2 regions of the Leuconostoc lactis genome follow, and region 2 is predicted to be linked to the other one. Evidence: riboswitches for the same ligand, from Rfam matches in the RefSeq annotation. Region 2 holds a riboswitch; the other holds the start of a gene.
The links. A riboswitch is a leader RNA that binds a small molecule or an ion and turns the genes downstream of it on or off. The one in region 2 is predicted to bind lysine.
Positions count from the first base shown of each region.

Region 1: linked by a shared signal. The riboswitch ahead of lysA (diaminopimelate decarboxylase) and the one ahead of FGL80_RS03685 (amino acid permease) in region 2 are both predicted to bind lysine.

Region 1 covers NZ_CP042420.1:27,461-39,215, reverse strand. Annotated here, with positions in the region: gene FGL80_RS00180 (XRE family transcriptional regulator) at 145-693, shown strand; gene FGL80_RS00175 (nicotinate phosphoribosyltransferase) at 690-2,066, shown strand; gene FGL80_RS00170 (hypothetical protein) at 2,076-2,411, shown strand; lysine riboswitch at 2,469-2,644, shown strand; gene lysA (diaminopimelate decarboxylase) at 2,746-4,050, shown strand; gene dapD (2,3,4,5-tetrahydropyridine-2,6-dicarboxylate N-acetyltransferase) at 4,064-4,771, shown strand; gene FGL80_RS00155 (N-acetyldiaminopimelate deacetylase) at 4,771-5,934, shown strand; gene dapA (4-hydroxy-tetrahydrodipicolinate synthase) at 5,975-6,853, shown strand; gene dapB (4-hydroxy-tetrahydrodipicolinate reductase) at 6,850-7,578, shown strand; gene recX (recombination regulator RecX) at 7,646-8,464, shown strand; gene ntdP (nucleoside tri-diphosphate phosphatase) at 8,577-9,146, shown strand; gene FGL80_RS00130 (PD-(D/E)XK nuclease family protein) at 9,256-11,755, shown strand, end outside.
Region 2 covers NZ_CP042420.1:722,869-734,623, reverse strand. Annotated here, with positions in the region: gene FGL80_RS03720 (helix-turn-helix domain-containing protein) at 1-746, opposite strand, end outside; gene FGL80_RS03715 (D-alanine--D-alanine ligase family protein) at 746-1,879, opposite strand; gene FGL80_RS03710 (DUF2785 domain-containing protein) at 1,938-2,939, opposite strand; gene FGL80_RS03705 (FtsW/RodA/SpoVE family cell cycle protein) at 2,939-4,156, opposite strand; gene FGL80_RS03700 (DUF2969 family protein) at 4,225-4,434, opposite strand; gene mreB (rod shape-determining protein) at 4,436-5,428, opposite strand; gene FGL80_RS03690 (DUF1146 family protein) at 5,528-5,749, opposite strand; gene FGL80_RS03685 (amino acid permease) at 5,874-7,313, opposite strand; lysine riboswitch at 7,393-7,561, opposite strand; gene FGL80_RS03680 (hypothetical protein) at 7,579-8,235, opposite strand; gene FGL80_RS03675 (LCP family protein) at 8,428-9,600, shown strand; gene trpS (tryptophan--tRNA ligase) at 9,641-10,657, opposite strand; gene FGL80_RS03665 (ketopantoate reductase family protein) at 10,816-11,755, shown strand, end outside.

The sequences.
Region 1 (11,755 bases), 700 kb from region 2:
GGTCGCGATGACAATGCCTGTCAATCGTGACTTTTTTTATGGGCACATCGTGATCAGTGCTATAATTTAAGGAGTGACTATAAAGATTGGGGAAAGTTGTCGGCCGACGTACAAACGTTAGTGTCGCAACGCTACAGTATAAAAATGAATAATATTGAAAAATTACAACAATTAACACACATTACCACACAAGAAATTGCGGACGCCTTGGATGTTAACGTTGATTTGGTCAAAGAATGGCAAGATGATGCCAGTTTGCCAACGGTTGCAGAATTGGAAGCGTTAGTTGGCATTTTTTCAAGTCAACTCGATGCCCAAGGCATTGAAGCCCAAACCAAATCACATCCGATTCACATTCGTTTGTCGATTGATTATTTATTGAATCTTGGTTTGACAATGTCAGATTGGATTACGTTAAAGTGGGCTGTTGAAGGTCAATGGCAAGGCGACCAACTCGCAGTTGGTTTCTTCCATGACGGCAAACTCACGCGCGTGGTGGCTTCTAATGACGAATTTGTCGCTGCCTTTGCAGGGTATTTGATTTTGCAAACGGAAGGCGAATTCGAACCTTATATTGATGAATTTGATGATGACAAAGTCTATGATTGGCGCTTGTTACGCCTACACGGCGACGATTATCGCGATGTTACCCGTGAGTTAATCGCGACAGACTTACCGGAGATAAAAGCATGACGGAAAATGTCATTTTGGCAACGGATGCCTATAAATTAACCCACCATTTACAGTATCCTGCCCAGTTAACAAAATTATATTCTTATGGCGAAGCGCGCGTTGGCGGCCAATATGAACAGGTGAGCTGGTTTGGCTTGCAAATGATTTTGGACGCCTATTTCCGCCAACCCATCACGGATGAGATGATTGATGAAGCGGCTCGTGTGAGTGAGCTCACGTTTGGCACATCAGCTTTTTTTAATCGCTCAGTTTGGGAAAAAGTCCGTGATCTTGGTTATTTCCCCGTTAAAATTAAAGCATTACCTGAAGGCATGACGGTGCCAGTGGGCAATGCGCTCTTTACGATTGAGTCGACGGCTGATTGGTTTGCCACCAGTTTGAACGCGTTAGAAGACGTTTTGATGCACGTGTGGTACCCAACAACCATTGCCACGAATTCAATGGTCATTCGGCAACGGTTAACCCCGTTATTTGAACAATCGGGCACGCCAGCCAATGTGGCGCTGGCGGTTAATGATTTTGGATTGCGTGGTGCGACGTCGTTAGAATCTGCTAAACGGGGTGGTGCTGCCCATTTGTTGCACTTCCGTGGCTCTGATAACATGGCAGCTTCGGCGTATTTGGAATCAGTTTATGGCGTGCCTGGACGCGCTTTGTCTGTCTGGGCAACGGAACATTCGGTGGCGACGTCATACGGTGCTGACGCTGGTGAATTCGCTTATGTCCATGCGCAATTGGATCGGGCACCGGATGATGCTATTTTATCTATTGTCATCGATTCATACGATGCGCTCAATTTTGTGAAAAATGTGATTGGGTCACCAGAAATTAAAGAACGCATTATGGCACGTGAGGGTCGAATTGTTCTCAGACCAGATTCTGGCGATCCGTTAACGATTGATTTGCAGGTGCTCGACCTGCTTGCTGAAATTTTTGGGACGACGACAAATGCCAAAGGTTATCGCGTTTTGCAACATAATGTCGGCATTATTCAAGGCGATGGTATGAAAGCAGACACGATTATTGCCCTTTATGAAGCCTTGATGGCTGCTGGTTGGTCAGCGGATAATTTGGTAGTTGGCTCTGGTGGTGGTTTGTTACAAGAAGGCTTTACTCGAGACACAGCACGCTTTGCCATCAAAGCAGCCTATGCGGAGACAGCCACTGGTGAGCACATCAATATCCAAAAGAAGCCTAAAACGGATGCTTCAAAAGCGTCAAAAGCAGGACTACTTAAAGTGATTCGCCGAGATGGCCAAATTGTCACGGTATCACAAAGCGAACCAGGAGAAGACCTCTTGACAACCGTTTATGAGAATGGCGTTTTTGCCCCTGTTGATGGGCAAGCGATGATACAACGTGCCCAAGTGTGAGGAATGATCTTGAATTACCAATTTAAAAAAGCCAGCGACATCACGACGGATGTCACAGTCGAACAATTAGACATCAAAGCCGCTGCGCAAGCTTATCGTGAACGCGATCAACGTGATGACAAGCCGAAAAGTGAAGCGAGCCAAGCACTCGTTGGCCATGGCGTACAAGCGCTTGGTACAGAGGCAGCAATTGGGAAAGATGAGCGTAAGGCCAAAGTACTCGCCTTATTTAACGCCGGTATGACGAGTTATATTGATTTAGCTTTTGAAATGAATTTATCAGAAGCGACGATTCAAAAATATGGCAAAGAATTAGGATTAACTTTCATTGACACGCCATATTAAATTAAAAATTTGACATTTTTAAATGCATAAGCTATTATAATAACAACATAAAATTTAATTTCACATAGAGGTTGCGATTGACAGGAGTCGCTTATCTGAATTGTTGTAGCAATTGGGAGGGTAAGTCAAAGGGGAAATCGCCGAAATGAACTAACACTACAAAGTTAGTTTGTTGGGCTAATGGTTAAGAACTATTAGACTGTCGTTAGAAATAACGGTGAGCTATGGAAACTGTCAAAAATGCAAGCTTTAGAAGCCTTTTGTCCGTGACCATGTCTCGAACAGAAGGCTTTTTATGTTAACAATTAGGGCATCGTTAAGGTGGAGAAGGTATATGGATTATTCAACAAACGCACAAGCACATTTGACCATTGATGGCGTCGATGCCGTTGCATTGGCCGACACTTATGGCACACCGTTATATGTTTACGACGTCTCTAAAATCCGTCAGACGATGCGTGCGTTTAAAGCAATTTTTGAGCGCGAAGATGTCCCATATGTTGTGAGTTATGCCTCAAAGGCGTTCTCAACGAAGGCCATTTATCAAGTTGCCCAGCAAGAAGGTATTCACGCAGATATTGTATCGGGGGGTGAATTATACACGGCCCTGGCAGCAGGTTTTCCACCAGCCCATCTGAGCTTTAATGGCAATAATAAGAGTTGGGATGAGCTAACGATGGCGGTACGTGCTGGCGTGGGGACGATTATTGTTGACAACTTCTTAGAGTTGCAATGGTTGTCAGAAATTGCCGCTACGCAACAAGTACAACAAGCCATTCTACTGCGTATTTCACCAGGTATTTCAGCGCATACCCATGAATTCATTAGCACTGGTCAGCAAGATTCTAAATTTGGCTTTGATTTATTGACTGGTCAAGCAAAACGTGCCTATGAGATTGCACGACTGGATGCAAACCTTAATTTACGTGGCTTACATGCCCACATTGGGTCACAGATTTTTGACGTCACGGGCTTTGAAAAGAACGCCGCTTTACTGGCCGAAACAGCCCATAGTTGGGGTTGGACCCCAGCCGTCATTAACGTGGGTGGTGGTTTTGGGATTCGGTATACCGATGATGATACGCCATTGCCTGAAAGCGACTATGCAGCAGCAATCATTGCCACACTGAAAGCAAAAGCTGAAGCATTTGCATGGCCAATGCCGGAAATTTGGATTGAGCCAGGGCGTTCGATTGTTGGACCAGCCGGGCAAACACTTTATACAATTGGCTCACGCAAGGATATTCCGGATTTACGCCAGTATCTCGCCGTTGACGGGGGCATGGGGGATAATATTCGACCAGCCCTTTACCAAGCGAACTACGATGCGGTGTTAGCCAATGATCCAAATGCGCCAACGACTGAAGTTGTGCGTGTCGCTGGTAAATATTGCGAATCAGGGGATGTGTTAGTTTGGGAACAAGCGTTACCGCAAACCAAACCTGGCGACATCCTATCTGTTCAAGCAACTGGCGCCTATGGCTATGCCATGGCTTCCAACTACAACCGCAATCCACGACCAGCAGTGGTTTTCGTGGAAAATGGCGCACATCAAGTGGTTGTGGCGCGGGAAACTTATGCCGATATCGTCGCGTTAGATCGTGACTATGACCTTGCAAGCACACCAGAAGAATCATAAGAGGATAAAAAACATGACAACGACAGAAAATGCAGCCCAAGAATTGATTGATTTCATCGCCAATGCTAAAAAAGTCACGCCCGTGAAAGTAACTTATAAAGGGGTCTTAGCCGGTGAAATTCCGGTAACGGTACAACAATTTGGCGGGGTGTCATTTGGGCAACTGATTGGCGATTGGGCTGATATTGCGCCACTGATTGCTAATTTACCGGCAGAAAATGTTTATATTGAAAATGATGCACGTCATTCAGCAGTTCCATTGCTCGATAAAAAGGCTGTGAATGCCCGCATTGAACCGGGGGCAATTATTCGAGATCAGGTTACGATTGGGGATAATGCCGTGATTATGTTAGGCGCAGTCATCAACATTGGCGCGGAAATTGGTGCTGGCACGATGATTGACATGGGGGCCATCTTAGGTGGTCGTGCTATTGTGGGTAAAAATTCACACATTGGCGCTGGTGCCGTATTAGCCGGGGTGATTGAACCGGCTTCAGCAGAACCCGTCCGTGTTGGTGACAATGTATTGGTTGGGGCAAACGCCGTTGTCATTGAAGGCGTTCAGATTGGTGATGGTGCCGTGGTGGCGGCTGGTGCCATTGTGACCAAAGATGTGCCAGCCAACACCGTAGTGGCTGGTGTACCGGCGAAAGTGATCAAAAAAATTGATGCACAAACCCAACAGAAAACAGCTTTAATTGATGCTTTGAGAGGACTATAATGCAGGACACAGCAGACATTTCATCGGCCATACGCACCTATCGACGAGACTTACATGCAATTCCAGAATTGGCCTTAGCAGAATACAAAACGCATGATTATTTGTTAAAACAACTAAAATCTTGGCAAAATGACACGATGACCATTCGAACGGTTGATGCGTTGCCAACGGCTATTTTGGTGCGTATACAGGGAACAGCCCCACAGCGCACGATTGGTTATCGGACAGATATTGATGCGTTGCCAGTGACAGAGGCGACGGGGTTACCATTTGCGTCAACGCATCCGGGTAACATGCATGCGTGTGGCCATGATGTCCATATGAGTATTGCTTTAGCCATTGTGCAATACTTCAGTCAGCATCAGCCCAAAGATAATTTGATTGTCTTCTTTCAACCAGCTGAAGAAGCGATGAGTGGTGGGAAAATAGCTTATGATCTTGGCTTGTTTGAAGGCGAATGGCGACCAGATGAATTTTATGGGATCCATGATCAGCCTGATTTACCGGCAGGGGTATTGAGTACGCGCCCAGGCACTTTGTTTGCCGGCACGGCTGAACTTAAAGTCACGATTCATGGGCAAGGTGGTCATGCGGCTTATCCCCATTTGGTCAAAGACCCGATTGTCGCTGCTGCAGAATTAATTTTGCAATTGCAAACGGTGGTGTCGCGTTCGGTTGATCCCATGCAAGGTGGGGTGGTGAGTATTGGGGTGATTAATGGTGGCATTGCTAATAATGTGATTCCGGATACTGTGCATTTTGAAGGTACTGTCCGGAGTATGACGCAAGCTGGCCTTGACATCATGATTCGTCGTATTCGTCAAATTATTGATGGCGTTGCCTTAGCCAATGATTTAGAGATTGCGGTTGAACTAGAAAGTGGCAGTTATTTACCGGTTGAAAATGATCCAGTCTTAGCACAACAAATGATGGCATTTATGCAACAGGCAGATAATATTGACTTCCAAGTGGCGCAACCAGGCATGACCGGCGAAGATTTTGGCTACTTGTTGCAGCACATCCCCGGCGTGATGTTGTGGCTTGGTGTCAATGATACCCATCCCTTACATAGTCCGGAATTGTCGATTGATGAAGCAGCGTTGGTCCCCGGATTTGAAGCCTTAAAAGACTTTTTAATTTGGCGGATGACAGTTTCAGCGTAATACCTAGTAACCAGTGCTTGGAATTTTTAGAGGAAAAGTTATGTACGAAAATATTCAGCTGATCACGGCAGTGGTCACACCGTTTGATCAAGTCGGCCAAATTGATTATGCAGCACTGACGAAAGTGATTGATCATTTGTTGGCGCATGGCACACAAGGTCTGGTTATTGCTGGGACAACTGGTGAGTCCCCAACTTTGACCCATGATGAAAAGTTGGCCGTTACAGAATTTATTGCCAGTTATGTTGGTGATCGTGTCTTATTGATTGCGAATGCGGGAACCAATAATACGGCAGAATCTGTTGAAATGGCGCGTGAATTAAGTGCCATTTCGGGTATTGATGCCATTTTGGCTGTGACCCCTTATTACAACAAGCCAAGCCAAGCCGGCATGATTGCCCATTTTAGCGCCATTGCTGATGCCGCGACAAAACCGGTCATGCTGTATAATATTCCGGGACGTTCTGCCGTTGGTTTGACGGTTGACAGTGTCGTGCAGTTAGCACAACACCCCAATATTAATGCCATTAAGGAAACCACGTCGGCTGAATTTATCGGAGCGGAAGTTGAATTGACTCAGCACGAGGATTTTGCCGTTTACACAGGTGAAGATGCGCAAACTTTAGCCGCATTTAGCCTGGGGGGTGCCGGGACAATTTCTGTTGCAGCGCACTTATATGGGGATGAGATGACGGCCTTATTTACGGCTATGTTAGCAGGCGATTGGCGTCAAGCTGGCCAAATTCAGCGTCAATTAACCCCTAAAATGACTGCTTTATTTCATTGGCCATCCCCCGCACCGGTGAAGGCCAAGTTGGCTGAACAAGGCTTGTTGCACAACATCACTCGGCTGCCTATTCTACCGTTAACAGCTGATGAAACACAACAATTAACGACACGATTGGAGGCAAAGGCATGACGCGCGTTATTTTGGCTGGTGGCTTTGGTAAATTAGGCCAAGCGATTCAAACCGGTTTGATGGATTCAGCATTTGAAATTGTGGGGATTTTAAGTGGGCACGCACATGACAGTGCCTATCCAGTTTGGACAGCCCTATCAGAAATTGATCAACCAGCAGATATTTTTTTGGATGTGAGTACACCAGCAACGGTGTATGACAATGCTGTGTGGGCGATTGCACATGATATGGCCGTTGTCATTGGTGCGACGGGACTAACAGATGACCAAGTAGCTGATTTACGGGCACGTGCAGCTGGTGGTGGGGTATTAATTGTCCCTAATTTTAGTTTGTCAGCTGTGTTACTCATGCAATTTTCCGAGTTAGCAGCGCAGTATTTTCCGGATGTCGAAATTGTTGAAGCGCATAATCCTAAGAAAATCGATGCCCCTTCGGGGACAGCTGTGACAACAGCTAAGCGCATTGCTGCTGCACGTCAACGTGATCCAGAGCCAACAACGACAGGGCCAGCACGTGGTGAAGTCATTGATGCTGTTCCCGTACATGCGCTGCGCTTACCGGGCTACATTGCGCAACAAACCGTGTATTTTGGTGGCCTGGATGAACAATTGACCTTGAGCCAAAGTACAACGAGTCGTGCGGCGTTTGTGCCAGGTGTACTGCGTGCTTTACAAGGCGTAACCCAGATGAGCGGCTTGGCAATTGGCCTCGATCACGTACTTTAATTGTGGGGACTGGTGATTTTTGGACATATTTTGAGCAATTACCGAATGGATTGCGTACAATAGTAATATGAAAAAAATTACGAAAATCGCGACTCAAAAGCAAGCTGGACGCTACAGTATTGACTTAGACAACGTTTTTGCTTTTGGCGTTGCAGAAAGTGTCTTGATTAAATACGGCTTGGCCAAGGGCCGTGAATTAGATGATGCCTTAATTGCACAAATCAAATATGATGATGCGATTGCCAAAGCACTGAATACAGCTTTAAATTATTTGGGCCATGCGTTACGGACCGAAAAACAAATTCGCCAAAAATTATCGGATCAACAAGTGACTGAGGCGATTCAAGATACCGTATTGGCACGATTAAAAGATTTAGGTTATGTTGATGATTTCAACTATGCCAAACATTATGTGGCAACCAAAAAGCGCTTGTCACCCAAAGGGCCGGTGACCATTAGTTTGGCCTTACAGCAGGCAGGGGTACCAGCATCAGCGATTACCCAAGCACTGGCAACTTATACAACAGCTGAACAGCTAGCCGTGGGGGAACAATTAGCCCTAAAATTAGCCCAACGTTATCAACGTGAAGCAACACGTGCCAAGCAACAAAAGATTGTCCAAGCGCTTGTACAAAAAGGCTTTTCTTTTGACATTGCCCAGGCAGTTGTGGCGCAGATTGATTTTGCTAATGATGCGGACACAGAACGTGCCAACGTGATTCGGCAAGCTGAAAGATTGTGGTATCGCTATCGCAATGTAACTGAGTCGGAACGACAATATAAAGTTAAAAATAAACTTTACACCAAAGGCTTTTCGGCAGAATGGATTGACGTGGCCCTTCAAGCCGTTACCCAAAATGATGCGCTGACAGAATTTTCTGAGTAAAGACAAAGACCGTCTTTGGCACTCTTTTTGGTAAAGTGCTTGTAGTCTATCATTTACGTATAATATTTGATACAATGAAAGAGCATTCGGTGTTAGAAGAGTAGGTACGATCATGAGTTTTGATAAGTCAAATCGCGGGCCACGCGAAGGTGATTTCATCACGATCAAAAGTTATAAGCATGACGGCTCGTTGCATCGAACTTGGCGCGATACCATGGTTTTAAAAACCAGTGAAAATGCAATCATTGGATTAAACGATCATACTTTAGTGACAGAAGACGACGGACGACGGTGGGTGACACGTGAACCGGCAATTGTCTATTTTCATAAAAAGTATTGGTTTAATATTATTGCCATGATTCGTGATAATGGGGTATCGTATTACTGTAATTTAGCGTCACCCTTTGTCTTAGATAAAGAGGCGCTAAAGTATATTGATTACGATTTAGATGTCAAAGTTTTTCCTGATGGGGAAAAACATTTGTTGGATGCTGATGAATATGCAGCGCACAGCAAAAAATGGCATTATCCACCAGAAATCGATAAGATTCTGAAGGCACATGTTAAGATTTTAGTTGACTGGATCAACGAAGGCACGGGCCCTTTTTCACAAGGATATGTCGATGTTTGGTATACAAGATACCAACATTTGATGCAACAGCGACTTAAAGATCGTCGTTGATAAAGCAAGCAGCACGTCAGAAATGACGTGCTTTTTGTATGCTAAAATAGACAGTATGATGAGAAATTAACGTCACACAGATGTGTGTTAATGATGAAAAGAGGCGTAAATGGCGGTAACAATTTATATGGCGCATGCCCAAGCTGATTTACGGGGTGCGTTATTAGCAGATGCTCAGCAAAAATTAGCGCAAGATGCAGCAACCACAGTGTATTATATCGTGCCTAACCACGTTAAATTTGATAGTGAAGTGGCGATTTTACAACGGTTGGCGCAACAAAATGGTTATGATCCTCAGTCAGATTTGTATGCACAAAGCCGTTTACAAGTCTATTCCTTAACCCGTTTAGCTTGGGCATTGCTCAAGGACATGCCCAATCAGCAGCCAGATATTGTGCAAAATACTGGGTTATTTATTATGGTGTCCGATATTTTACGTGAGTATGCACCGCAATTACCAATTTTTGCTAGAATGCAGGCTAAACCAGGCTTTATCGCTGCTTTAGTGACGCAACTGGTTGAGTTGCGGGCTAGTCGCATTACACCCCAAGATTTGTTACAAATTTTGAATGACACAACGGATGATGCGACGTTTTTACGACAGACATTAGCCGCCAAACTCAGAGACTTAGCGATTGTAGCCGATGCGTTGGCTGTAAAAATGGGCACTGACCGCATGACACCTTTGGAGGTGTTACCATTTTTAGCGACGCAATTGGCCCAACATCCCCTTGAAAATGTGGCCTTTTATTTTGAAGGGTTCAACGGGTTTACGAGTGCCGAATGGCAAGTGGTGCAACAACTAGTGCAACGTTACCCTGTGACAATGGCCTTGTTAGGTGATGGAGACCAATTAGGTCGGCAACAACCAGGGGATGTTTTCTTCAAACCGATGACAACAGCCCAAGAACTCATGCGCTTGGCAAAGCAAGCAGAGCAGCCGGTGAGACTTGAACAGCCACAGACCAGACGAACACTCAGTCAAACAAGTGCACAATTATTGACAGCTTGGACCCATCTCGGCGAATACCGGCCATATCAAGCCGACCAACCAGCATCGGACTTGTCGGTGTTTGCTGCGGAAAATACCATCGTTGAGATTCAGGAAGTAGGGCGACGTATTCGACGCCTATTATTAGCAGATCCTGATTTACACTTGCGCGATATTTTGATTTTGGTGCGTGACCTCACGCCTTACACTGATCATATCCCTGAAGTCATGGCGCAATTAGAATTACCTTACTTTTTGGATACCGACCAAAAAATGGCCAATCATCCTTTAGTGGAGCTATTGCTGAATTTGCTCATGCCAACGAGTGAACGCTTGCAATACCAAAATGTCATGGCAATTTTAAAAACGAGCCTTCTGCGACCGTTTCAAGATCAAGCGTTAGTACCGGAAGCTGAATTTTTTGATGTGGTAAGTTATTTTGATAACTATCTCTATGCCAATAAGCCGTTTGAAGCACGGTGGCGGCATTTAGACCAGCCGTTTGAATTGTTTACAATGACAGATGAAGTTGCCGAGGATGATGTCACATTAGAAACTGAAGATCAACAGATTAATCGGCGTATTGAAACCTTACGTCGGTTTATTTTGGCGGCCTTTGATGCGTTACAAGAAAGCTTTGATCACGCTAAAACGATGCGGGAAGCGGCAACAGGCTTGGTCATGTGGTTGCAAAAGTATCATGTGACAGATGCCATTTTGGCACAGCGTGATCAATATCTTGCGGCTGGTGATCTCGCCCGTTCGCGGCAAGGCGGTGAAGTTTGGCAACTTTTCACGGCCACGTTAGATGAATTGGTCGCCATTGATGGGGATGCAGTATTTGACCTCGCGCAATTTAAAGCGATTTTGACGGCTGGTTTTGCGGGCGCCAAATTCTCTGGGATTCCCAATCATTTAGATCAACTGACCATTTCGGAAGCTGGGATTGTGCAAAGTAACCGCTACCGGCATCTATTTTTTATTGGGGGGACACGGACAAACTTACCGGCGCAAGCCAAGACAACGGCTTTGATTAATGATGCCGAGCGTTTGATTGTGCAACCAGCCTTACAAGCCGGTGAGCAACCGAAATACTTACAAAATACCGCGCAACAACAAATGGCCGAAGAAAATCTGCTATTTTATGGGGCGTTATCATCTGCTAATACCAGCGTGACTTTGTCTTATCCGGTCCTTGACAGTGCGGGGAAAATTGCGGATATGTCGCCATTTTATCAACGACTCGTCTCAACGTTCCAAACACCTGTCACCAAAATCACACGGGTGCCAGCAGATAGTGCAGCATTGTTGAAAAATTACACAAGCACGCCACGAGCAACCTTGTCTGAATTAGTCAAATTAATCCCTACTTATCAACAGTCGTCGGCGTTTAAAGCCCTGCAAAATGCTATTAGTGTGACGCAACAAGACCGATTAGAACGCGTGTTATCCGCACCAAATTATCGCAACCAAACAGAAATTTTACGCCCTGAATTTGTTCAGTCCTTATTCGGTCAGCAGTTAAATGTGTCTATTTCACAATTGGAAAGTTATTATAATAATCCGTTGGCTTATTTTTTGCAGTATGGGTTACGGCTTAAAGAGCGGACGACCAACG
Region 2 (11,755 bases):
TCTTCTACTTTCGCCAACAATTCGCTCAAGTCTGGCACCCAGAACAAATCAACGCGCTTACGTAATACCTGCAACGCTTCTTGCAAGAGTTCTGCTGCAAAATCCAAATCACCACGTTCAATCAAAAATTCAACATAACGTTGCCGCGCTTTCAACACAACATGAAATTCCAATTCATTTGCAGTGAGCAGATCTGGTTCGAGTTCAGCGGCTAATAAGAACTTTTCTGTAGCTGCTTTAATATCGCCTTGTAAGAAATAATTGGTTGCCATTTGACGATAGGCATAAAACACGTAGAAATCACCTAGTGATGGCGTCTTCTTATCAACTGCCAAATCAGTGTATTGAATCACTTTGGCAAAATCTTCACCCTTATAGCTTGCTTCTTCAGCTTTAAGAATATAGTAAGCTTGCAAAGTCGGCGCGTTTTGACTCAAGGCTTTTTCAAATTCTTCAAATTCTTTCAGGGCTTCATGCTTCATTTGCAAAACCACTTTGCCCAGTAATTCCTTAGCCTTTTGCGTCAAGAAATCACCCGACACAAATTCTGACATGTCGAGGTTCAAGCGATCTAGAATTGCTAACAAAACATCAGCATTTGGGACACGATTTTGATTTTCAACTAACGAAATCGTTGCTTGCGTTGTAATCCCTTCTGCAAGTTCGACTTGAGACAAGTGCATCTTCTTACGCGCTGCACGAATTGCCTTTCCGTCGAAACTGTCATTTTTTCCGTTCTTTACCATTAATTAAACTTCCCTATTTTTTCTTCACCTAATGTGACAAATTGATAACTTAACTTGGCATTCTTCTCGAATTCTTCAAAACCATAGGCGATCATCTTTTCAACAAGTGCCACATTATCAATATCTGAATAATCCCATAAGCGCTTAAACAATGACATGTTTGTAAAGCCTGGCAACGTATTTGGCTCACCCAAATAAGGGACATCGTTTTCATCTAGCAAAAAGTCCATCCGTGCTTCACCACGCAAGTTCAAAACTTTATAAGCCTTCAAAGCCATGTCCTTCACTTCTTGCGTGATGGCATCTGGCAACTTTGCTGGAATTTCAAATTCAACAGCAGAGTTATCCACAAACTTGTTGTTGTAATCATACCAGCCGTCACCATCACCCTGATTTGGTACGGCATGCGCGCCAATTTCTGAGACCAATGGTTCATCATTACCGATCACACCAACTTCAAGTTCGCGTGGGCCCTTGACTGCTTGTTCTACCAAGACTTTGTAGTCATATTGGAAAGAATCAGCCAACGCAGCTGCAAATTCCTCAGCTGTTGTGGCACGGGAAATGCCGACTGATGAGCCTTGGTTCGCCGCTTTAACGAAAACAACATCGCCAAACGTTGCCACAACCTTATCCCAAGTCCAATCTTTGGCTGTTTTTTCATCCAACACGACATAGTTGGTATTGCGAATGTTGTTAACAGTTAGCAATTCCTTCGTCATAGCCTTATCAAAGCTGACCGCATGACCACGCAGTGGCGCACCAACAAATGGCTTATTCAAAAGTCGAAAGAGTCCTTGCAATGTGCCATCTTCACCAAGATTACCATGCACGACTGGGAAGAAAATATCAAAGTCTCCTGCTTCACGTAAAGCACTAATGCGCGCCAACGGATCCGTCGTATCAACTTTGGCCATGAAAGCATCAACAATTGGTTGTTCGTCTTCTAAGGCCAACACGCGTTTTGAGCTTTCAGGGTCTAGAAAATAGCCATTTTGCGCAATTGCAAATACGGTAATATCGTACTTACCACTCGCTTCAATCGCTTGATAGTAGTTTTGGGCGGAACGCTTTGACACATCATGTTCAGAAGAATTTCCACCAAATAATAGGGCAACGTGTTTTTTTGTCATTGTATTTTACTCCGATTTTTATTATATCAATATGAGGTAATATTATGCAAGGTATATTCTATGTTAAGTAATCTTTTGTCTGTTCGACGTAGTTGTATATCGCGTCAGGAACAGCCTGTCGATCTGTCAATAAAATTGCGTGAAAGAAACGTGTTCGGTTATACAGTTGATGCCACCGCCCTTCTGATTGTGGCGCTTGCCGCGTCACCAAATCTTTCCGCCATAACTTCAAGGTTAACAGCAGATAGTCTTCGTAAATCGCATGTGTTTGCGCTGCTCGCAAGGCAACCTCAGCAATACGGTCGGTTTCTCCCATCACTAAGGGCTGGTGTAACTCGCGATAGCCCGCTAACATACTGGCCATTAAAAATAATTTGTCAGCCCGCATCAGCTTTGGCATCAACATGATTTCATTAACAGCATTGCCAATATGTGTAAACGCGTGCGCCCAACCATTGGTGCCAATGAACCCACGCGCATCACGCTCTAATGCCGCATATAGCGCAACCCGATTAATCACATAGTCTAATAAGTCATCAGACATAAAGGCCGTTTTTGTCCGCTGCGTAAATAACAAAAGTGACACTAACAACACACTAAACGATCGTCGATAAATCGCCGCATTGTTCACTTCAAAAATGTGCGCAAATAATTGCTCATCAGACACCAAATCAGTGATTAGCCACCGCATCTGTGACTCAGACACTAATTGATTTTGAATGATATCACTCAGGAAAAAAAACGCCCCCGTGTCGCGATACTTGGGCAATGGATTGGCCAACTGTGCTACTGCCAGACGTAACGTCTCATCCGGAACTGGTAGCAACTGCGCCTTCCCGCCATGGGCCTGCGCAGCTTCCTCTAGTTGTTGGCTATACGCTCGCATAGCAATCAAGGCTTGTTCACCGTCTACTGGCAACGCCACAGCAGTGACGGGTTGTGGCGACAACTCAGCAAGTATTTCAGCCATCATTTCCCCTAACGACTGGAAAATCTCACCATCACGCGTTTTATTTCTTAAAGCAATAAATTGTGTTTGTAGTTCGCTTAATGTCATCATTACATTGAAAACCCTGTCGACTCTTTAAAGGTCGCGTTCTGCTGCTGATAACCGATACTTAAAATCAGACCAATCCCTATCAAGTTACCCAGCAGCGATGACCCACCCTGAGAAATAAAGGGTAGCGGAATACCAGTTAACGGTAGCAAGCCGATATTCATCCCAATATTTTCAAATACGTGGAACAACAACATCATCACTACACCAGTAGCAATATACGCATAAAAAGCATTTTGCGCTTTAAATGTGGCCGCAATGAGACGATAAATCAAGATAAAGTACAGCGCGATGAGCAAAGCGCCACCAATAAAGCCAAAACTTTCACCAATTACTGAGAAAATCATATCAGACTCACGTACCGGCACATAGACCTTCAAATGGCCAAATCCTTGTCCGGTCAGTTGACCAGAGCCAATGGCCTTCAAACTTTGATACGTTTGATAACCTGATGATGACGTATCTTGATCCGGATGCAGCCAAGTCTGAATACGATCAAATTGATACAACTTGAAGCCCAACGCATCCAAAATATTTTTCCCAGTTGCTGATGTCACTAATGCCAGTAACGTAATTCCAATTGCCGCTGCTGCCGCAATAACGGGTCCCAGAATACGCCAAGTCACACCTGACACAAGGGCAACCCCACCAAAAATCGCCATAAATACAAGCAATGTCCCCAAGTCATTTTGCATCGCGATCAAAACGGCGACTGGTAAGAAGCATAACGCCATCTTACCTAACAATAACCAATCCGAATGGATGTCATGATGCTCATATTGACGATTGTGTTGGGCTACTACCCGACTCAACATCAGGATAAACGCTGGTTTCACCACTTCGGACGGTTGGAAAGAAACTGGCCCGAAAACAAACCAAGATTTAGCGCCGGTCGCTGCCGCCATCCCTCGGTTATAAAAAATTAAAACGGCCACCAGCAAAAATATGCCTAAGCCGTAAGCCACTGGCGCTAGCCGCCAGAGTTGAGAGGCATCAAATCGCAACAAGAAAGCAATAATAATTGCCCCCAAAATCCAAAACACCCCCTGCACAATTGTCGCTCTCAGAGCCGATTGCATCGTGCCATACTGTGAGTTGAGTGCTGCTTCGAAAATCGAACTCAGACCAATAATCATAAATAGCAAAAGAATTAAAATAATGCCCCAATCCAATTCTGAACCGGACGTACGATTACTCATTTGTCGTGAAGGTCGTTGCATGTTGATGTTACCTCGTTTTATGTACAAACCCTTATCATGTCTTAATGATAAGGGTTTTTCTGATTATTTTATTGATATAAGTTAAAACTTGCTAAAATAGCTTCAATTGCTTCATCTTGTGTTTTCGCTTGGTTAATCACTGCTTGCTGCCCAAAATAACCAACAAAACCACGGTCTGCAGGTGCAACGTAACCAATCTGTTTCTTGTCGATCAAGACTTGCGTTTGGTTCTCGACAACCACAAGCTCAACACCAAAATTTTGATTTTTCTTCCGCATATTACAATCCTTTACGCCCTGATTTCATGTGTTCAAGCAATGCCCCAGCGCCCTTAGCCACATTGTCTAGTGGTGAATCAGACACAACAACCGGTACTTCTAGCGCATCAGATAATAGTTGATCCATGCCGTGTAACAAAGCACCACCACCCGTCAACATGATACCACGATCAATAATATCAGCTGCTAATTCAGGTGGTAGCTTAGCCAAAACAGAATGCGTCGCACGAACAATTTGTTGCAACGTGTCATGAAGTGCTTCTTCGACTTCGTTCGAATTAATCGTAACCGTTTTTGGCATCCCTTCAAAATTATCACGACCACGTACTTCCATCGTCAATGGTTCATCGACCGGCAAGGCTGAACCAATTTGAATTTTGATTGTTTCCGCTGTGCGTTCACCAACAATCAAATTATGATGGCGCTTAAGGTAACCTACAATGTCAAAGTTCATTTTGTCACCGGCCACCCGAATTGATTCAGATACCACAATATCACCAAGTGATAGCACCGCAATATCTGAGGTTCCACCACCCATGTCAATGACCATTGACCCAACTGGCTTAAAGATATCCAATCCGGCACCAACAGCTGCAACCTTTGGTTCATATTCCAGATAAACCTTGGCGCCACCTGCTTTTTCTGCAGCTTGAATGATCGCCTTACGTTCGATTTCAGTGATGTTTGTTGGGGCGCAAATCATAATGTTAGGCTTTGACATGAAGCCCTTAACATTCAACTTATTCACAAAGTACGTCAACATGGCTTCGGTTACGTCAAAGTCTGAAATAACCCCATCTTTCAAGGGACGTACGGCCCGAATATTGCCAGGTGTACGGCCAACCATCCGGTAAGCTTCAGAACCCACTGCTAATACACGATCTGTTTTGTCATCAACTGCTACAACAGAAGGTTCGTTCAAAACGATACCCTTACCTTCTACATAAATGAGAACATTGGCTGTTCCCAAGTCAATGCCGATATCTTTTGCCATGTTTTGTCTCCAGTTTTTTTATTTTTATAAACGGGCGTACAACGCCGACTTGTCTACATAATCTAGTCAATTATACCACAGTTGCTAATCGTTTTTGAGCTACTTTCCAAATACCGTCGCTGGTAGGACAAGGATCCAATTCGTAATAGAAATAAAGAAACTCGCCACCAAATAGCCTAAAGCAATCGCCAAAATAATCTTTAAAAATCCGGCTTGTTTCGGTGTATATGGCATAAACTTGGCGAAATTAATTGGTTTAATCGTCCAAAACACAAAATACATGGCCAATACATTGAGACTCAGCATAACTATTGGATTCATGATGCCCCCCTTTTTTTGATCACATTATTGTAATCAATTATAACAATATGCACGTTACTTTTGTCACAGTAATAACCTGCAATAAAAAACAAGACACCAGTCCAATATGGTGTCTTGTTCTCTTTTATTTCTGCTGTGTCAAATCAACATCTTCCAATTTAACGATGTGTGTTTTGTGACGAATTTTGTAGCCAACGTATAATACTAGGAAGAACGGTACTGATAGGTAAGTCACCGCCAGCTTTTCTAGGTTAAATTGTGAAAAACTTGCCGGATCCTGACCAATAATCACGCCAATTGAAATCACTAGCGCAAATAGTGGGCCAAATGGGAACCATTTTGCTTTATATTTCAATGCATTCAAATCTTTTCCCTGTACAACGTAGGCACGACGGAAACGGTAATGAGACAGCGCAATACCAACCCAAGCGATGAATCCAGTCAAACCTGAAGCATTCACAAGCCAAGTATAAGCCACTGATCCACCCTTCGTGTTTGAAATGAAGGCCAATAAACCAATCGCTGTCGTCAAGAAGAGGGCCGCTACCGGTACCCCACGGGTTGACAATTTTGCAAAAATCTTTGGTGCCTCACCCTTACGTGCCATTGCATATAACATACGGGTTGAGGCATAAGAACCTGAATTAGCTGATGATACAATTGATGTCAAGATAACCGCGTTCATCAAACTGGCGGCAAAGGCAATTCCTGCATTTTTAAAGACAATTGTAAACGGTGATTCTGCAACATTTTTAGTTGATGCACTCAACAAGCTCGGATCACGGTAGTAAACCAAAGCTGAAATGACGAAAATGGCCATAATATAGAAAAGTAAAATACGCCAGAAAACTTGATTGATCGCCTTAGGCACAGACTTTTCCGGATCCTTAGCTTCACCAGCAGTAATCCCGATTAACTCCGTACCTTGGAACGAGAAGCCAGCCACAACAAAGACTGACAAAATAGCTTGCGGACCACCGACAAAACCATGGTTCCCAACAGATAGGTTTTTCATCACGTTAATATCTGAATGGATAACCCCAAAAATCGTGGCGACACCCACAATCAAAAAGGCAATAATTGTAATGACCTTTATCATTGACAGCCAAAATTCTGTTTCACCAAAGGCCCCCACAGAAAATAGATTAATGAAGAAAATGAACACCATTGCCACCGCTGAAAAAATCCACGATGGGGTATTGGGGAACCAAAAGTTTGACACCAAACCAACAGCCACAATATCGACGGCTAATGTAATCGCCCAGTTAAACCAGTAGTTCCAACCCATCGCAAAACCCAGTGCGGGGTCAACATAGCGGCCAGCATAATCAGAAAAAGAGCCTGATGTTGGTGAATAAGTTGCCATTTCACCTAAACTGGTCATTAAGAAATAGACCATGACACCAATTGCCAAATAGGCAACAATCGCTCCTGACGGACCAGCTTGGGCAACTGTCGCACCGGAAGCCACAAACAAACCTGTTCCAATTGAACCACCTAAAGCAATCATTGACACATGACGTGTCTTGAGATTACGTTTCATCTCACCATTATGTTCTGCCATTAACATTCTCCCTAATCGGGGCAAATAAAAAGCCCCTTTCTTGTAAATAGAAAGAGGTCTAAAAAGTTAGTTTATCGTAACTTTTCAAAGCACACCACGTCGCCGTGACAGTCTAACAACTATTCGTTGTTAGCCCAATCTCCCGCTGCCTTGCGAGAAATTTCGGCAACCGCCCCTTTCGCGTAAAATCACTGTTCTTGGCGAACTCATTTACGTTACTCATGTTGGTTGCAACCTCTTTGATAACTTGAATATCATATCATCTTTAAATTAAGGTGTCAATTTCTAATACACGACGCCAGTGTTTTGCATGTCGACGATATTGCTGTTCGCTCAATTGCCACCAAAAATACCCAAAGCATAGCGCCCCAAGTTCACTAGATAGCAGCATGCCATTTTGTTGCATGCGCGATAGCGCCATCAAACACCATCCGAACACAACCAGCAGCTGAATTCCCCACTGCCATTGCCAGTCAGCTGTTAGTCTTGGCACAATAATAGCGGCAATGACCGCCAAAATCTGAAACCACCAAACTAACAAAAGATCTGGCATCATTGATCCCATTTTGAAACCCTTATCCCAATAAGTGGTTAACACCATCGATAATAGCTCAACCACCAGCAGCCCTAGGACTTGCGTGGCAATTAACCAACCCATGGCAATTTTATAATTGACCAAGTAGAGCAAACCAGATAGGCCGATAATCCCAAACACTGCCAACCAGTAATGATTCAACAAGCTAGCAAAACCAATTCCTTGTTGCACGAGCTGTGGCATAAAATTATGCACCGCTAATTCTGCCCCATCATTCATGACATGCATAAACAACAAATTAAAACGTACCTGAATCGCTAAAATCAGAAACAAACCACCAAAAATCAACATGAGGCATTTTCTTAATTTATCCGGCTGGATTAACATGCTATTAACTCCCTTGTCTGTTGATCACAACAATTGTACCATTATAGCCAGTATCATTTGCTTAAATTCACGATCTGGCACTTTTTTAACCTTGTCTTTATATTCAAGTGTTATGATAATTATAATTGTGAGTCCTATCATATTGTTGAATATGATAGGCAAATCTAGCAACATTTTAGGAGACTTATTCATATGGATCCCCAATCAGATTCACGTACGCACCGATATCAAGCGCCAAAGCACAAGCTACGCAATCTGATTTTTATTGGTATTGCTATTATGACGTTTGTGATCGGCTGCTTTGCTTGGTTAACCATTCACAACACAAAAGGTGTCATCGACAAATCATATGCCGGTGCTGGCCTCACCAAATCACGTGATGTATCCGAAGTGATTAAAAGTGGTCGCCCAATTTCTGTTTTATTGTATGGTACGGATACTGGTGAATTAGGTCGCACCTATCGTGGGCGTACTGACTCCATGATGCTGTTGATCATCAACCCTAAAACTGAACAAACAACTATGATTTCGCTCCCTCGCGACGCCATGGTCTCAATTGCCGGTTATGAAAATACTTTCCCACAAAAATTGAACGCAGCTTACGCCTTTGGTTCCACAGCTACGTCAATTAAGACGGTGGAATCATTTTTGAACATCCCCATCGACTTCTATGCCCTCGTCAATATGGGTGGTCTAGCAACTATGGTTGATCAAGTTGGTGGTATTTCCGTAAAGTCACCACTTGATTTTACCTATAGTCAAGAAACTGCCCACAATTACGGGCCTAATCTCTACCGTTTCCATAAGAACAGTAACAAATATGAGCATTCTGACGATAACGGTGCGACTTGGTCCGCTTCCAAAACGGTTATGAATGGCGATGCTGCTCTGGCCTTTTCACGCATGCGTTACGGTGATCCGACTGGTGATTATGGTCGTCAGCAACGGCAACGCTTAGTTTTAGAAGGCCTCATCAAAAAGTCGGCCAATGTGTCCAGCTTACTCAATGACAAGTTCATGGCCACTATTTCTAAAAATGTGCGAACTGACCTGACGTTTGGTGATATGACAACAATGGCTAGCAAATATATTAAAGCTAAAAATCATATTACCACCGAACACATGCAAGGTGTGACCACCAATTATCCCGATGCTGCCGGTAACGATGTCTCTTATGAAGTGATACCACAAAAGGAAAAGCAACGGGTCACGGATCTCGCCAGAAAAGCCCTTGGTCTTAAAGCCGAGAAAACTGGCCGCCCTTACGGCGGTAAAATTCCATCAAGTCTCGCCAACATCGCAGCATCATTACGTCCAGTAGACGATAATAGTAGCGACGAGACCGATACAACCACAGCACAATAAAAGCACCATGCCAAATGGCTTGGTGCTTTTTTATTATGCTTTATCCAAAGTAATCAACGCCCATCGCATGACGGACATCTTTCATCGTCGCTTCCGCCACCACATTAGCACGTTCTGACCCTGTTTTTAACATCTCCAGAACCGCCGGAATGTCCTGAGCAAATCGTGCACGTCGTTCACGAATTGGTGCCATTTCGGCTTCCATCACGTCAATTAAATGCTTCTTAAGCTTCATGTCGCCTAGACCACCGGCCGTATAGTGTGCCTTTAATTCAGCCACGCGTTCTTTGTCGGGATCGAAAATATCAAGGTATGTGAAGACAACGTTACCCTCAACATGTCCCGGATCGTCAATATTGATGTGCAACGGATCAGTATACATCGCCTTCACTTTTTTGGCCAATGTATCGGCATCATCAGAAATATAAATCCCGTTGCCCAATGATTTAGACATCTTAGCATTACCATCAATACCAGGTAAACGCCCTTGTCCCTTCGGTGGAAAGACACCGACTGGTTCAACAAGGACATCAGATTGGTAGGCATTGTTAAATGACCGTACCAGTTCACGGGCTTGTTCTAACATTGGTTCCTGATCATCCCCAACCGGCACTTTCGTGGCGCGGAAAATGGCAATATCAGCAGCTTGTGACACCGGATAAGTTAAGAACCCAGCGGGGATTCCTTCACCAAAGCCTTTTTGTGAAATTTCTGCTTTCACGGTCGGATTACGTTGTAGACGTGCTACCGACACCAAGTTCATAAAGTATTCTGTGAGTTCAAATAGCCCTTTGATTTGTGATTGTACAAAAATCGTTGTTTTCGTTGGATCAATCCCAACTGCCAAATAATCCAAAGCAACTTCTGTTAGTGATTGTCGAATTTTTTCTGGATTACGCGCATTATCTGTAAAGGCTTGCGTATCAGCAATCATCACAAATGGTTCATATTCGCCTGAATTTTGCATTGCCACACGATTTTTTAATGACCCAATATAATGACCGATATGCAACTTACCAGTTGGTCGATCACCTGTTAAATAAATTTCTTTAGACATTTTAACTTCCTCTATTAAAAACGTGCAGTATGCACTCTATCTCTTATTATACGGTAAATTTCACAATGTTCATAGCCAAAAAGATTAAAAATACCCTTGACTTAAAATGTGATAAACATTAGAATTATATCATTATATGACGATAGGAGATCGATACGATGAAATATGCAGTAGTTGGCGCAGGCGCAATGGGATTGCGATACGGTATTCTCCTTCAGGAAAATGCAGGTGTCCCAGTAGACTTTGTTGAACCTACCCAGGCGAGTTTAGATAAGATTCGTGCGCAAGGCGACAAAGTTTGGAAATCACGTGACCACAAAGATCGTCATGACATTAAAATTAACATTTTCTCACCCGAGGAATATGATGGCGAGCCTGATGTCTGGATTTTCTTTATGAAGCAAATGCAGCTACAAGATACCCTCGATCGTCTGGCACCAAAATTCAAACCTGGTCAAACAGCCTTAGGTGCTATGAATGGCATGGGCCATATTGAAAAACTACAGCAATATTTCGATGATGAACACATTATTGGCGGCACAGCCATGATCGCCACTGTCTTAAATGATTTTGGCGACGTCGACTTTATGGGCGCTGAAGGCGCTGGTTCTTCTGTCTATGCCAATTTGACAGAGAAACCTTCCGCAACCATGGATGCGCTCCTAGCTGACTTTAAAGCTGCGCATTTAAACCCAAGTTACACTGAAAATTTCATGGGTACACTGCTGACTAAAGTCTTCTTCAATGCCGTTGAGAACTCAATTGCAACGATGTTTCAATCACGGATGGGCCAATTAATGGCTTATGATAATTTCCTGGAAGGCATTGCCCGGCCACTCATCAACGAAGCGTACGATGCCGCTGAAGCTGCTGGTATTGAACTCATCGAAAGTCGCGATGATATGGTGGCGCAAGTTGACTATGTCTCAAACGTGGCCAATCCCCTCCATTTTCCTTCTATGTACCAAGACTTTGTGAAGGGACGGCCAACCGAAGTTGATTATATCAACGGCTGGATTGCAGACCTTGCGGATCAACACGGTACCCAAGCTCCAAATCATCGTTTGGTCACCAATTTCGTCCACTTGGCTGAATCAA